Regions from separate parts of the Blautia luti genome, predicted to be linked through region 1. Evidence: riboswitches for the same ligand, from Rfam matches in the RefSeq annotation. Region 1 holds a riboswitch; the other holds the start of a gene.
What was found. A riboswitch is a leader RNA that binds a small molecule or an ion and turns the genes downstream of it on or off. The one in region 1 is predicted to bind thiamine pyrophosphate.
Positions count from the first base shown of each region.

Region 2: linked by a shared signal. The riboswitch ahead of thiS (sulfur carrier protein ThiS) and the one ahead of thiW (energy coupling factor transporter S component ThiW) in region 1 are both predicted to bind thiamine pyrophosphate.

Region 1 covers NZ_AP028156.1:3,620,170-3,627,757, reverse strand. The annotation lists gene R8695_RS16790 (acyl-CoA dehydratase activase) at 198-959, shown strand; gene R8695_RS16785 (double-cubane-cluster-containing anaerobic reductase) at 1,051-2,202, shown strand; gene R8695_RS16780 (MATE family efflux transporter) at 2,488-3,858, shown strand; gene thiM (hydroxyethylthiazole kinase) at 3,963-4,763, opposite strand; gene thiW (energy coupling factor transporter S component ThiW) at 4,693-5,280, opposite strand; TPP riboswitch at 5,392-5,495, opposite strand; gene R8695_RS16765 (DMT family transporter) at 5,710-6,585, shown strand; gene R8695_RS16760 (DUF1284 domain-containing protein) at 6,756-7,160, shown strand; gene R8695_RS16755 (threonine aldolase family protein) at 7,266-7,588, shown strand, end outside.
Region 2 covers NZ_AP028156.1:2,914,086-2,921,673, reverse strand. The annotation lists gene sdaAA (L-serine ammonia-lyase, iron-sulfur-dependent, subunit alpha) at 1-137, opposite strand, end outside; gene sdaAB (L-serine ammonia-lyase, iron-sulfur-dependent subunit beta) at 157-825, opposite strand; gene mgtE (magnesium transporter) at 1,471-2,865, shown strand; TPP riboswitch at 2,997-3,104, shown strand; gene thiS (sulfur carrier protein ThiS) at 3,330-3,524, shown strand; gene thiF (sulfur carrier protein ThiS adenylyltransferase ThiF) at 3,530-4,192, shown strand; gene R8695_RS13495 (thiazole synthase) at 4,209-4,973, shown strand; gene thiH (2-iminoacetate synthase ThiH) at 4,990-6,249, shown strand; gene R8695_RS13485 (thiamine phosphate synthase) at 6,242-6,823, shown strand; gene R8695_RS13480 (methylated-DNA--[protein]-cysteine S-methyltransferase) at 6,969-7,499, shown strand.

The sequences.
Region 1 (7,588 bases):
ATGATTGTATGAAAAGTACTGGTCATGGATGTGTAGATGACAAGAGATAAAGTCAGAATAAAAGCAGGTGTGATTTATTGACAAATGAAATAAATCCTCTGCTTTTATTTGTGTTTTAAATTTTTGATTAGAGAAGTATTCGTATATAATAGAAGATATAAAAACGAAATCGGAGAAATGAAGGTGGATGAGAAAGGGTGTATTACGTTGGAATTGATATCGGTTCAACTGCTTCGAAGACAGTTGTAACCGGTGACAGGGAAATAAAGTTTGTGCTGCCTACAGGGTGGAGCAGTAAGGAAACGGCATCGGAAATAGCATCAAGGCTTCTGGATGAAGGGATTGATGTAAAGAGTGAGGAAGTTCGTGTAGCAGCTACAGGATATGGGCGTGTGGCTGTGGATTATGCGGATTTTGTGATCACAGAGATCACCTGTCATGGGAGAGGTGGCAGAGAGATGGCGGGGAATGACTGCGCGATCATTGATGTAGGTGGCCAGGATACGAAAGTGATCCTGGTGAAGCAAGGAATGATCCAGGATTTTCTTATGAATGATAAGTGTTCTGCAGGAACCGGGAAGTTTCTGGAGATTATGGCGAATCGACTGGGAGTTACGATTGCGGAGTTGTTTGATCTGGCAGCGAAGGGAACTGCGGTACCGATCAGTTCATTGTGTACGGTGTTTGCGGAATCCGAGGTGATCAGTATGATCGGCGAGGGGCGAAGCAGAGAAGATATAGCTGCGGGAGTAGTAAATTCTGTGGCGGAAAAGGTTGCACAGCTTGCCAGGAGAAAGCAGCTTCCCGGGACGGTGATTCTTACAGGGGGACTGAGTGAATGTCCGTATTTCGTAGAGATTCTTTCGGAGAATCTGGGATGTATGGTTGAAGCTATGAAAGACGGAAGATATGCAGGAGCATTTGGAGCATCATTGCTTGCTAAAGAGAAAAAGAAATAAATGAACATCGTAGAAAATGATGCGAAAGCAGTAGGAGTAAGGTTGAAACATCAAAATATAAAAACTATATAGAAAGTTGAGAGACACAAAGATGGAAGTAATTAAAGAGTTACCAGAGGTATTTGAGGAGTTTGCAGAACAGAGGAAGAATTCATTTCTTGCCATCAAGAAGATCAAGGATCAGAATATTCCGGTTATTGGTTCTTACTGTACATATTTCCCACAGGAGATTGCAATGGCAATGGGAGCTGCTTCTGTAGGTTTATGTTCCATGTCTGATGAGACAATTCCTGTAGCAGAGCAGACACTGCCGAAAAATCTCTGTCCGCTGATCAAGGCAAGTTATGGTTTCGCAGTGACAGATAAATGTCCATTCTTCTATTTCTCAGATGTTGTGGTTGGTGAGACTACCTGCGACGGAAAGAAGAAAATGTATGAGTTTATGTCTGAATTTAAAGATGTATTTATTCTGGAACTTCCTCATAAGCAGACAGAAGCTGCATTACAGTACTGGAAGAGTGAGATCATCCGATTCAAAGAATATCTGGAGAAGAAATTTGAGGTGGAGATCACAGAGGAGAAATTGCGCGAGGCGGTTCGCATCAGTAATGAAGGGCGTCGTGCACTGAAAGATTTCTATGAATTGATGAAACTGGATCCGGCACCGATGAAGGGCGAGAATCTCTATAATGTATTGTATGGAACTACTTTCAAATTCGACCGCTCCAAAGTTCCGGCAGAGATTGATGCACTGACTGCGAAAGTGAAAGAAGAATATGCAGCAGGTAAGAATGAGGGTAAGAAACATCGTATCTTAATTACCGGATGTCCAATGGGTGGTGCTACCATGAAAGTGGTAAAAGCCATTGAAGAAAACGGTGGAGTGGTAGTTGCATTTGAAAACTGCTCTGGTGCGAAGAGTGTGGACAGACTCATTGATGAAAGTGACCCGGATATCTATGAGGCAATTGCAAGACGTTATCTGAATATCGGATGTTCTGTTATGACTCCGAATCCGAACCGTTTTGAACTGCTGAATGAGCTGATCGACGAGTATCAGGTGGAAGCTGTTGTGGAGATGACTTTGCAGGCCTGTCATACTTATAACGTGGAGGCAGGTAAAGTTGGAAGATTTGTGAGGGAAGAGAAGAAGATTCCTTATCTGCATGTAGAGACAGATTATTCCCAGTCTGATATAGGACAGCTTAATACACGTATTGCGGCACTGATTGAGATGCTGTAATCTAATATAGATAAAATCCTTCTGTTGTTATAGTACAGAGTAATTGGGGTAAAAAGAGACTAAAAAGCATGCGAACGATCTTTAAATTCAGAAAGAGTTTGCATGTTTTTTTCGTTGCAGGGAAGGAGAATAAATGTTAAAGTAAATAATACGGCATAAAGCAGGGGAATAATAAAATTTATTCTGACAAGTGCTTTATTATGGAATTATCAGGGATGAAATATATCAATATGATAAAGAGAGGAAGGATTTTACTTGGGAAAAAACAGTCAAAATGCGCAGGATATGAATTCACAGGCGCAGAATCCACTTGGTACAGCACCAGTGGGCAGCCTGATCGCGAAGTTTGCGATTCCGGCGATCATCAGTATGCTGGTCAGTGCGATGTACAATATTGTGGATCAGGTTTTTATTGGACAGGGCGTGGGAATGCTGGGAAATGCAGCGACGAATGTGGCATTTCCTGTTACGACCATTGCTACTTCGCTGGCATTACTGCTGGGAATCGGAGGGGCTTCGAATTATAACCTGGAAATGGGCGCAGGGCAGGAGAAGAAGGCAAGCGGGATCGCGGGAACGGCTTTGTCATCGTTGGTGATCAGCGGTGTGATCCTTGTGGCGATTGTGCTGGTGTTTCTGAAACCACTGCTGATTTTGTTTGGAGCGACGACAGATGTAATGCCGTATGCAGTTGATTATACCGGAATTACGGCATTGGGACTTCCGTTTTATATTTTGTCTGTTGGTGGAAATCATGTAGTCAGAGCGGACAGAAGCCCGACTTATTCTATGACCTGTGTCATGACAGGAGCGATTATTAATACCATTCTGGATCCGCTGTTTATCTTTGGTTTTGGATGGGGGATCAAAGGAGCTGCCTGGGCAACGGTGATTGGACAGATTGTTTCCGGAGTTCTGGTTATTGTATATTTTTGTAAGTTTCGAAAGATGTATCTGACAGGGGCGATGCTGAAGCCGAAGCTCTCTTATCTTAAGGCGATTGTTTCTTTGGGGATGGCTTCCTGTATTAATCAGATCGCAATGGCAGTTGTTCAGATCGTACTGAACAATATTCTGCGTTATTATGGTGGAAATTCTGTCTACGGAAGTGATATTCCTATTGCATGTGTAGGTGTTATTTCCAAGGTTAATATGGTATTTATGGCAATTTGCATCGGTATTTCCCAGGGAAGTCAGCCAATCTGGGGATTCAATTATGGGGCACAGAAATACGACAGAGTTCGACAGACATATCGTTATTCAATAACTGCCTGTACAGTGATCGCGACTATATTTTTTGCGTGCTTCCAGCTGTTCCCACATCAGATTGTGAGTATCTTTGGAACAGGAAGTGATCTGTATTTCCAGTTCGCAGAACGATATCTGAAGATTTTTATGTTTATGACATTTGCAAATGGCATTCAGCCTATGTCTTCCTGTTTCTTTACTTCTATCGGAATGGCGAAGCTTGGTATTGTGATGTCAATGACACGACAGGTGATCTTTTTGCTGCCGCTGATCATTATTTTCCCACTGTTTATGGGAATTGACGGTGTGATGTATGCAGGTCCGATTGCGGATGCGGCGGCATTTGTGCTGGCAATTGTGTTTGCGAGAAGAGAGCTGGCGAAGATGCGCAGGGCGGAAGTAATATAATGAAAAGGCAGAGATATTGAGAGATATAGGGTAAAAAAAGTTCCTGCAGATGATATGAATAAATTAATCTATGTCATCTGACAGGAACTTTTTTTGAAGATAAATTATTGTGAGAAAAGGTAATCCTGTGCTGGCAAATTATAAAACTGATCAAGCAGTTCCACCTGGAAACTTCCGGGGCCGGAGCTGTTTTTTTCTGCTTTTTCTCCGGCTATGCCGAATTCAGTGGCAGCGGTCACGGCAGCGGTGAAAGGATCAGTGACTGCCAGATATGTGGCACAGATCATTCCAAGCATGCAGCCTGTTCCGGTGATCTGTGACATGGCAGGAGTGCCATTTGTAATAAATGCACATTTGTCTGGGGAAACAACCATGTCTTTTTTGCCGGTGATCAGGAGAGTTGTGTTCCACTGGGCTGCTTTTTCCTGGAAAAGCTTCTTCAGGTGGGAGCAGTTGGCATCTGTGAGGACATCCTGTGCGCCTGCGTCTATACCGATGGCGTGTGCAGTCTGACCAGACATGGCAAGGAGTTCGGACATGTTGCCTTTCAGGAGTTGTGGCATGTGGATGGTCATAAGTTTCTGTGCAAATTCATAGCGCAGGGAACTGCAAGCAGTCCCTACCAGGTCAAGCATAACCGGGAGGTGAAGCCTGGCTGCGGTTTCCAGGGCTTTCGGCATGGACTCCATGCGTGCGTCTGTAATATTTCCAAGGTTCAGTGCCAATGCCTGGGCGCGGCTTGTAATCTCTGCCACTTCTGCAGGGTGTTCCGCCATAATGGGGCGTCCCCCTGTAGCCAGAATGATGTTGGCACAGTCATGGATAGAAATTGGATTAGTGATGCAGTGTATCAGTGGCTGGGCTGACCTGGTCAGCGGCCTGAGTTTTGTTTGCTTTTCGATCATATACTCTTGCTCCGAGACTTTGCTGGAATTTGGCAAGCATTCCTGCGTGACTTAATGCTTTCAGGAAGAAATAGGCAATAGTGCCTCCCATGCAGGTTGCTGCCAGAAACATTGGTGTATAGAAAAATGCGTTCAGTCCGCTTCTGCCCATAAGAAATGCCATTACAGGATAGGAAACCAGAGAGCCGATGATACCGGTTCCGAAGATTTCACCGATCACTGCGCAGATAATCTTTCCATGAGAAGCGCGGTAGAAAACGCCTGATAAAAATGCGCCGAATACGGCACCTGTCAGTGCAAGTGGCGGGATACCCATAAACATCATTCGGATGATTCCGATGAGAGTGGCACAAAGCAATGAATACCACGGTCCCAGAAGTACGGAACAGACGATGTTTATCAGGTGTGCAGTAGGGCACATACCCTCGATTCTCAGAATGGGTGAGATGACAACGCCGATGGCAACCATCATGGCGAGCATGACCATTCTGAGTGTTTTTGATCTGTCTGTGTTCATAATGAACCTCCTTGAAATGAAGATTTGGTCTGCCGAAGCAGACATTATCAGTTGTGCAGGAAACAGATAAAATCCTGCAAAAAAATCTGCCGGAATAACACACTGGCAGATTTTAATATACAAATACAGTCCCTACGCTGGCATTATCCATATCAGGTGCGGTCGAAGATCTATCTTCCTCTCAGCCTGTTTCACAGGCTCCCGTTGTTATTATCCATTATGCAGATTTTCTTGTGTTAGGGTAACACAAGCATCTGGAAAAGTCAATGGGATGTAAAATCAGGTCAGCAGTTCCTTTCAAAGTGTTGCTGGAATAAAAAATCTATTTGTACTAAAACGATTGTCCGTGCTATGATTAACAGGTAGATGACAGACAGCATATTATGAAAAAGAAGCTGTCTGCATGGACAGAAAGGCAGGTTAAATCTGATGAAACAGGAAAATTACATAAAGGGTATGATAATGATCATCCTGTCGGCGTTTTTCTTTGCTTGTATGAATGTGAGCGTACGTCTGGCAGGTGATCTGCCGTCTGTGGAGAAGAGTTTCTTCCGGAATCTGGTGGCGGCTGTGTTTGCAGCGATAATTCTCTGTAAGAATCGTACAGTGCCGAAGGTGGATAAGAAATACTGGGGACCGCTGATCCTGCGTTGTGTGTGCGGGACACTGGGAATTCTGTGTAACTTTTATGCCATTGATCATCTGTTGGTGGCAGATGCATCGATTCTGAATAAGTTGTCTCCGTTTTTTGCGATTATTTTTTCATTCCTTTTATTAAAGGAAAAGATCAGACCGGCACAGGCTGCATGTGTTGTGCTGGCGTTTATAGGATGTTTATTTGTAGTGAAACCGGGATTTCAGAATGCGGCACTTGTTCCGGCACTGATCGGAGTCTGCGGTGGACTGGGAGCAGGAATTGCCTATACGATGGTGCGTGTACTGGGAACTCACGGAGTGAAGGGACCGGTTATCGTGTTTTATTTTTCATTTTTCTCCTGCTTGTCGGTTGTGCCGTGGATGGTATTTCATTTCACTCCGATGAGTATGAAACAGCTTGTGACCTTGCTTATGGCAGGATTATTTGCAGCGGGTGGACAGTTTACGATTACGGCTGCATACACCTATGCACCTGCAGGGAAGATTTCCATTTTTGACTATTCGCAGATTATTTTTGCCACGATGTTGGGATTTATTCTGTTTGGAGAGATTCCGGATAAGTACAGCTTTACAGGATATGTGCTGATCATTCTGGCATCATTGGGAACATTTTTTTATAATATGAGAGTATCTAAGGCTGGTAAATGAAGAAAAAGTAAAAAAGGATTTTTCTGATTTTATCCAGTAAGTCTGATGAAATCCGATCAGTATATAGAATTATTGGATTGTAAACTATAAAATAAAAAAAGTTGTCAATAAAAACGCTTTGTGTTAAAGTATCCAATATGTTAAAAAATTAAGGAGAAGGGTGCACAAAGATGTCTTTTATAAAAAATATTCCACTACGCCCTCACCATGGAATGTGCCTTGCATATTTCAAGGGTGAGGGATACAGTAATGGGTTTTCCGCACATATGCAGGAAATGCTGGATATTTTCCAGAAGGGAGCGAAGATACAGCTTCATGCAGATACAGACGAGATCTGTTCTGCCTGTCCGAATAATGAAAAAGGATGCTGTTCTTCCTTTTCGCTTGTAGAAGCATATGACAATGCAGTGTTGGAACTGTGTGGCCTGGAGAATGGACAGATTATAGAATTTGATGATTTTACAGAACTTGTCCAGAAAGAGATCCTGGCATCAGGAAAGAGGAAAGAAATCTGTGGGAATTGTCAGTGGAACTCCATCTGTGAAAGTCAGAAGAGCAGATGGGAGAAATGCTAAGAAAAATAGAGTAACAGAATGAATAGTGTTCCGGTACAGAATAGAAGCTATGAATAAAAAAGTCAAATGCGCAGATATTGCAGTAGAAAGGACATAACGATAAAAATGGAAAATACAGAATCACGTTTATATTTCGCCAGTGACTACATGGAAGGCGCGCATCCCGCAATCATGAAAAAGCTGATGGAGACAAACCTGGAGAAAACAGTGGGCTATGGTCAGGATCCATACACAGAAGATGCGAAAGAAAAGATCAGAGAAGCCTGCAATGCACCGGAGGCAGATGTATTCCTGCTGGTTGGCGGAACACAGACCAATGCCACAGTGATCGATGCACTTTTGAAATCCTATCAGGGAGTTGTGGCTGCGGATACAGGGCATATTGCAACTCATGAATCGGGTGCTATTGAGTTTGGTGGACATAAGGT
Region 2 (7,588 bases), 710 kb from region 1:
ACCCGTGTCATTTTTTTATGAACAATCTCTGCAGTTGTCTCCCCAAGCTCAATTTCACGGATACGCATAACTTCTGAGATAGGAAGATTTTTTTCTTCACAGAGTGTCAGGAGTTCCTTTGCATTTTTAAAATCCATGATAAAAATCCTCCTTTCTTTACATCTGTACGATCATAACTTCATGAATGTTCGGGTTCTCACGGATCGCAGGAACGATATTTACAGGAAGTTTGCCGTCAGATTCTACGATGGTATAAGCGATATCGCCTTTGCCCTCACGGAAGAGGCGCATAAATGCAATGTTGATATTGCGGTCACTCAGGCATTTGGTAATATAGGCCACAACGCCCGGAGTATCCTGATGGATTACGATCACTGCACTGTATTCACCTGTAAAGTCTACCTGTACGTGATTAATCTCCACAATACGGACCTTACCGCCTCCCAGGGATTCGCCGCGTACTGTCATTTTCTGGCCTTTTTCATTTTCCATGCAGATATCCACGGTGTTCGGATGGATATCTGTTTCCTGCTCATTTGGAGTAAAAGAAAACTCCAGACCTTTTTCCTGAGCAATATCAAAAGAATTCCGGATGCGCATATCATCTGTAGAAAATCCCATAATACCGCCCAGCAGGGCACGGTCAGTACCGTGACCACGGTAAGTTCTGGCAAAGGAACCGTACAGGATAAAGTCGGCTCGCTTTAATGGACCTTCGATCATTTTCTGGGCAAGATAGGAAATACGCGCTGCACCTGCAGTATGTGAACTGGAAGGGCCGATCATGTTTGGCCCCATAACATCAAATGCACTGATAAATGACATAAGAATTATTCTCCTGTGAATTAATATAGTCTTACGTGATTAATAATAATCTTATTGTATTCTATCATTTAGAAATGAAAGAATCAAACTTATCGTTAGTATTAACAAAAATTAATGTAAAAAATAAGAAAACAGGGTTGCTTTTTCTCTGTGGGGCGGTTACAATGAATTTGCTGTTCAGAATTTGATATTCTGAACCATAAATTTAGAAGAAAAGGCAGGTGGAACAGAATGGATAATTGCGATTCTCATGGGCGAAGTAGTAGCACAGGATCTGAATTAAAAAGAGTATATGAGTATAGCAGCCGTTCTGTTCTGCTGTAGTCATATATTTCGCATCTTTTTATTTCCTATCCTGTTTCTATGAAATTCCCCGAATCATGCAATTACATATTTGGACAGTACATGAACAGTAAGTGGCGTCTTTAGTAACTTACTATTTGTTGTGCTGAAAATGCATAGAGAAAGTGGCAGTAAATGTGACAAGTGTAACAGACTGCTTTCTTTTCGTGCGCATTTTGACCAGATTGTGAAACAGTTATCTGGTTATGTGCAAATAGCGAAACGGATATTTTTATCCGACTGACTGCAAGTTTGCGGCAACGCTTTTTGCATCTTTATGTAAAAAAACGGAGGAAGAAAAAGATGGAGAAAAGAGTACAGGATTATTCCAAAGAGATTCTGAAGATCATCCGCAGCAACACCTCTCCGGCTGTTATGGCAGCAAGACTGCAGGATTATCATGAGAATGATCTGGCAGAGGTAATGCCGGAACTGACTGTACAGGAACGATACAAAATGTACCGTATTCTGGATACTGATATGCTTTCCGATATCTTTGAGTACACAGATGAGGAGAATGCAGTAGAGTATCTGAATGAAATGGATGTAAAAAAAGCAGCAGCTATTTTGTCCAGAATGGAAACAGATGCTCTGGCAGATGTATTAAATAAACTTGAGAAAACAAAGAAAAAGATACTGATTGATCTGTTAGAACCCGAAGTTCGCCGCGATGTAGAGATGATCGCATCTTTCGATGAGGATGAGATTGGAAGCCGTATGACTACGAACTTCATTGTGATCACAGATAAGCTGACAGTGAAGCAAGCCATGAGCAGTCTGATCGAACAGGCAGCGAAGAACGACAACATTTCTACGATCTTCGTAGTAACAGAGCAGCAGAAATTTTACGGAGCCATTGATCTGAAAGAGCTGATCATTGCCAGAAGGGATGATCTCCTTGAGAATCTGGTAGTGACATCTTATCCTTATGTGTATGCAGAGGAGAATATCGATGATTGTATCGAAGACCTGAAGGATTATTCCGAGGATTCCATTCCGGTTCTCGACAATGACAATCAGCTTCTTGGTGTAATTACATCCGCAAATATCATCGACCTGGTGGATGATGAGATGGGTGATGATTATGCAAAACTGGCCGGTCTGACTGCAGAAGAGGATTTAAAAGAGCCTCTGAAAGAGAGCATGAAGAAGCGTCTTCCATGGCTTGTGATCCTGCTTGGACTTGGAATGGTTGTATCTTCTGTAGTAGGACTTTTTGAACAGGTAGTAACTTCACTTCCGATCATTATGTGTTTCCAGTCCCTTATTTTGGACATGGCAGGTAACGTAGGTACACAGTCTCTGGCTGTAACCATACGTGTTCTGATGGACGAGTCCCTGACAGGCAAACAAAAACTGGAACTGGTGTGGAAAGAAATGCGGATTGGTTTGTGCAACGGCAGCATTTTAGGATTCTTCTCTTTTGTGCTGATCGGACTGTATATTTTCCTGTTTAAGGGAAAAACACTGATGTTCTCTTATGCAGTATCCGGATGTATCGGTGCGTCCCTGCTTCTGGCAATGCTGATCTCCAGTGCAGTAGGAACCTGCATCCCGCTGTTCTTTAAGAAGATCAACATTGACCCTGCAGTAGCTTCCGGTCCACTGATCACTACTATCAATGACCTTGTGGCAGTTGTGACATATTACGGACTGAGCTGGGTACTTTTGCTTGAAGTATTGCATATGGCAGGATGATTGTGAATACGATTAATAAAGATCTGGTGTATGTTTCAGACGTATGCCGGGTCTTTTTTTGTTACTGAAACAGCAGAAAATGGAGAAATATTAAAAAAAGCTTGAAAATTGTTTCTTAATTTTGTATAATATCTCACAAATGAGGAGCTCAAATAGATGGGCTGAGAGTAGACTTGATTAGTCTTGACCTGGAACCTGATTTGGATAATGCCAACGTAGGGAAATAGGAAATACATGTCGTGAATGAATAGACTTGTGTATCGGGCTCTCTGTTTTTTATGTGAACTGGGGGCACCACTTTTCACAGAGCATTTCAGGCGCCGGACAACAGGAATAGTATGTTGTCCGGCGCCTTTTTTTGTATAGTCGGGAGATTCTGTAGCTGAAGTGACTCGCTGAAGGTGGAGAATTCTGTAAGCAGGATTCATTTTTAAAGTTTCATGATGTTAGAAAGGAGTATATCCATGGTAATGATTAACGGAGAGGAAAAAGAAATTGCCGGGAAAAATCTTCTGGAGTATCTGAAAGAAAATGGTTTCAATCCAGAACATCTGGTAGTAGAACGCAATTTTGAGATCATCCCAAAAGAACAATTCGGCAGCGTGACGATCCAGGATGAAGATGTGATCGAAGTTCTGCGATTTGTTGGAGGGGGCTGAAAAAGATGACAGAAATTCAGAAAAAAATGCAGGAACTCATCTCAAAAGAGGACCTGGATCATGCATTTGCTGCAAGATTTCCGAAAGAAATGCAGAAGAAATTACGAAATGCCAGAGCAGCAGTTGCGGGGCTTGGCGGGCTTGGATCCAATATTGCAGTCATGCTTGCAAGAAGTGGGATCGGGAAACTTCTGCTGGTGGATTTTGATGTGGTAGATGTGACCAACCTCAACCGGCAGATGTATTTCATACCGCAGCTCGGAAAGCCAAAGGCTGAAGCGTTGCCGGAACTGTTATATCAGATCAATCCATATGCAGCATATGAATCTGTTTGTGTGAAAGTAACTCCGGAGAATGTGAGAGAACTGTTTTACGATTATCCGATCGTATGCGAGGCATTTGACTGTCCGGATCAGAAAGCAATGCTGGTACGGGAACTTCTGGTCCAGTGTCCGAAGACAACTGTCATATCAGGAAATGGAATGGCAGGATACGCAGATATAAATGAAATCAAAACGCAGCAGATGATGCGACGATTGTATGTGTGTGGGGATCAGAACACAGATGTTGGAAGTGGAATTGGTCTGATAGCACCAAGAGTAGCGGCCTGCGCGGCACATGAGGCCAATAAAGTCCTGCAGTTGATCATGCAGGAAAAATGTGATTAGAAAAGAGGAGAACACGATGGAAGATAAATTTGTATTAGGCGGAAAAGAATTTAAGAGTCGATTTATTCTTGGATCAGGAAAATATAACCTGAATCTGATCAAGGCAGCAGTTGAACAGGGCGGTGCAGAGATTATTACCCTTGCACTTCGACGTGCCAATACTCAGGAGAAAGATAATATCCTGGATTTCATTCCGAAAGGAGTGACTTTGCTTCCAAATACATCCGGTGCGAGAAATGCCGAAGAGGCTGTCAGAATCGCAAGACTGAGCAGAGCTATGGGATGTGGAGATTTTGTAAAAATAGAAATTATGCGTGATGCGAAATATCTTTTCCCTGATAATTATGAGACAGTCAAAGCAACAGAGATTCTGGCAAAAGAAGGCTTCGTTGTCCTGCCATATATGAATCCAGATCTGAATGTGGCAAGAGATCTTCAGAATGCCGGGGCAGCAGCGGTTATGCCTTTAGCTGCACCGATCGGAAGCAATAAAGGACTGGCAACAAAAGCCATGATCCAGGTACTGATCGATGAGATTGACCTGCCGATCATTGTAGATGCAGGAATTGGAAAACCATCACAGGCATGTGAAGCTATGGAAATGGGAGCAGCAGCAATCATGGCAAATACAGCAATCGCCACAGCTGGAGATGTACCGGAGATGGCGGCTGCGTTTAAACTGGCTATTGAAGCAGGTCGTAAAGCTTATCTTACCGGAATGGGAAGAGTGCTTGCCAGAGGCGGAAGCGCATCCGACCCACTGACTGGATTTTTACGCTAAGGAGGAAGCTGGGATCATGAATGAGGAAAATCAGGTATATTTTGTAGACAGTGATAAGCTTCCGCCGGCCGCACTGGAGAGAAAGCACCGTCTGGAACAGGATCCGTCTTTTCGGACCAACCATATGGAGTATATGGAGGGAATGCAGGTCATTAAATCAGATATAAAAGATAAAGTACTTCGCGCGATGGAGGAGTACGATTATGATACATATACAGCGAATGATGTGGAACGGGCACTGTCTCATGAGTCATGTTCTATCGAGGATTTTAAAGCACTGTTATCCCCGGCTGCTGCACCCTATCTTGAGCAGATGGCAAGAAAAGCAGAAGAGATTACCAGAAATCATTTTGGAAATACCGTGTACATTTTTACACCGTTATATATTGCAAATTATTGTCAGAACTACTGCATTTACTGCGGTTTTAATTGCTATAATAATATCCGTCGGAAGAAGCTGACATTTGAAGAAATCGAACATGAAATGCAAGTCATTGCAAAAACAGGAATGGAAGAAATTCTGATACTGACTGGCGAGAGCCGTGCTTATTCTGATGTGAAATACATCGGGGAAGCTGTTAAAATCGCGAAAAAATATTTCAAAAATATCGGTATCGAAATTTATCCGGTGAATGTGGATGAGTACCAATATCTCCATGAATGTGGTGTAGATTATGTAACTGTTTTTCAGGAGACTTATCATACAGACAAATACGAGACGCTTCATCTTATGGGACATAAACGTGTTTGGCCATACCGTTTTGATTCACAGGAACGTGCGCTAATGGGAGGTATGAGAGGAGCTGGATTCTCGGCACTTCTGGGACTTGATGACTTCCGAAAAGATGCGCTGGCTACTGCACTTCATGTATATTATATTAACCGTAAATATCCTCATGCAGAATTATCTTTAAGTTGTCCACGCTTACGACCAATCGTGAATAATGACAAGATCAATCCGCGTGATGTGGGAGAGAAAGAGCTTTGCCAGGTATTATGTGCATACCGTATATTCCTGCCATTTGCTGGAATTACCGTGTCCAGTCGTGAGAGTGCTGAATTTCGAAATGGAATCACAAAGATTTGCGCAACCAAGGTTTCCGCAGGTGTTTCTACCGGAATTGGTGACCATGAAGAAAAATATGAAGGTAAAGAAGATGCGGATGTCGGAGACGAACAGTTTGAGATCAATGATGACCGTTCTTTCAGTAAAATGTATGATGATATGGAGCAGGGCGGCTTACAGCCGGTTCTGAATGATTATATTTATGTGTAAACAATATGAACATACCATTGCGATCACGAATCGTAAATTGGTACAGGGAGATTTTCTCGAGCAGATGCAGAAAGTAATCCATCTGCATCCACATGCAGTGATCTTAAGAGAGAAAGATCTGTCAGATAAAGAGTATGAAATACTGGCAGAAAAAATTCTGGAAATGTGCAGAGAAAGTGGCGTACGCTGCTTTCTGCATTCCAGAATTTCCGTAGCGAACAGATTAGGATGCAGACGGATTCATATGTCTATTCCGGTACTTATGTCTATGAGCGAAGAGGAACGTAGCCAGATGAGAAAAATTTTTCAGGAAATCAGTGTATCCTGCCACAGTATGGAAGATATGGACACTGCTGTAAGATGTGGAGCTACACAGATTATTCTGGGGACAATTTTTGAAACGGAATGCAAAAAAGGACTGAAAGGAAAAGGTCTGGGATTTGTCGCAGAAATATGCAAAGCCTGTCCGGTACCGGTGTACGCAATTGGGGGGATTAACCTGAAACGCCTGCCGCAAGTGATGGAATCAGGCGCAGCAGGCGGATGCATGATGTCTGGTTTTATGAGGATTTAGCTATCATTTTCGTGCAACAAGATGTGCCCGGAATCCTTTCTGTTTTTCCATAGTCAGCCCTGTAAGACCGGCTTTTTCTGCCATTGCAGCACTTGTGATGTAAGTTTCCAAGGATGAAAATTTCTTTATAATTCGGGGGACAAATATGATATATACTTGTATATACAAATCAAAATTAGGCAGTATTTTACTGTCTGCTGATGAAATCGGACTTACAGGTTTGTGGTTTGAGGGACAGAAATATTTTGCAAATACACTTCCTGAGGAACATATTTCACAGGAAACTTCAATTTTGACAGATGCAAAAAAATGGCTGGATGTATATTTTTCAGGAGTAGAACCGAAATTTACACCTGCACTTCATCCAACTGGTTCGACGTTCAGACAGGCAGTATGGCAGATTCTATTACAGATACCTTATGGTCAGACAATCACATATGGAGAAATCGCCAGACAAATGTCTGAAATACAGAATACTCCTCATATGTCCGCACAGGCAGTAGGCGGTGCAGTGGGACATAACGAGATTTCCATTATCATTCCCTGCCACCGTGTAGTCGGCTCGAATGGCAGTCTGACGGGATACGCAGGCGGTATTGATAAAAAAATTGCTCTACTGAAGCTGGAGCATACAGATATGAGCCATTTATTTGCTCCAAAGAAAGCACAAAAATAAAGTGCACTAAAAGAGAGATTCTTTAACAACCGTAGCAAGAATTCCCTCACCTCTATAGGTGATGGGATGAATTGCACATTCGAGCATGT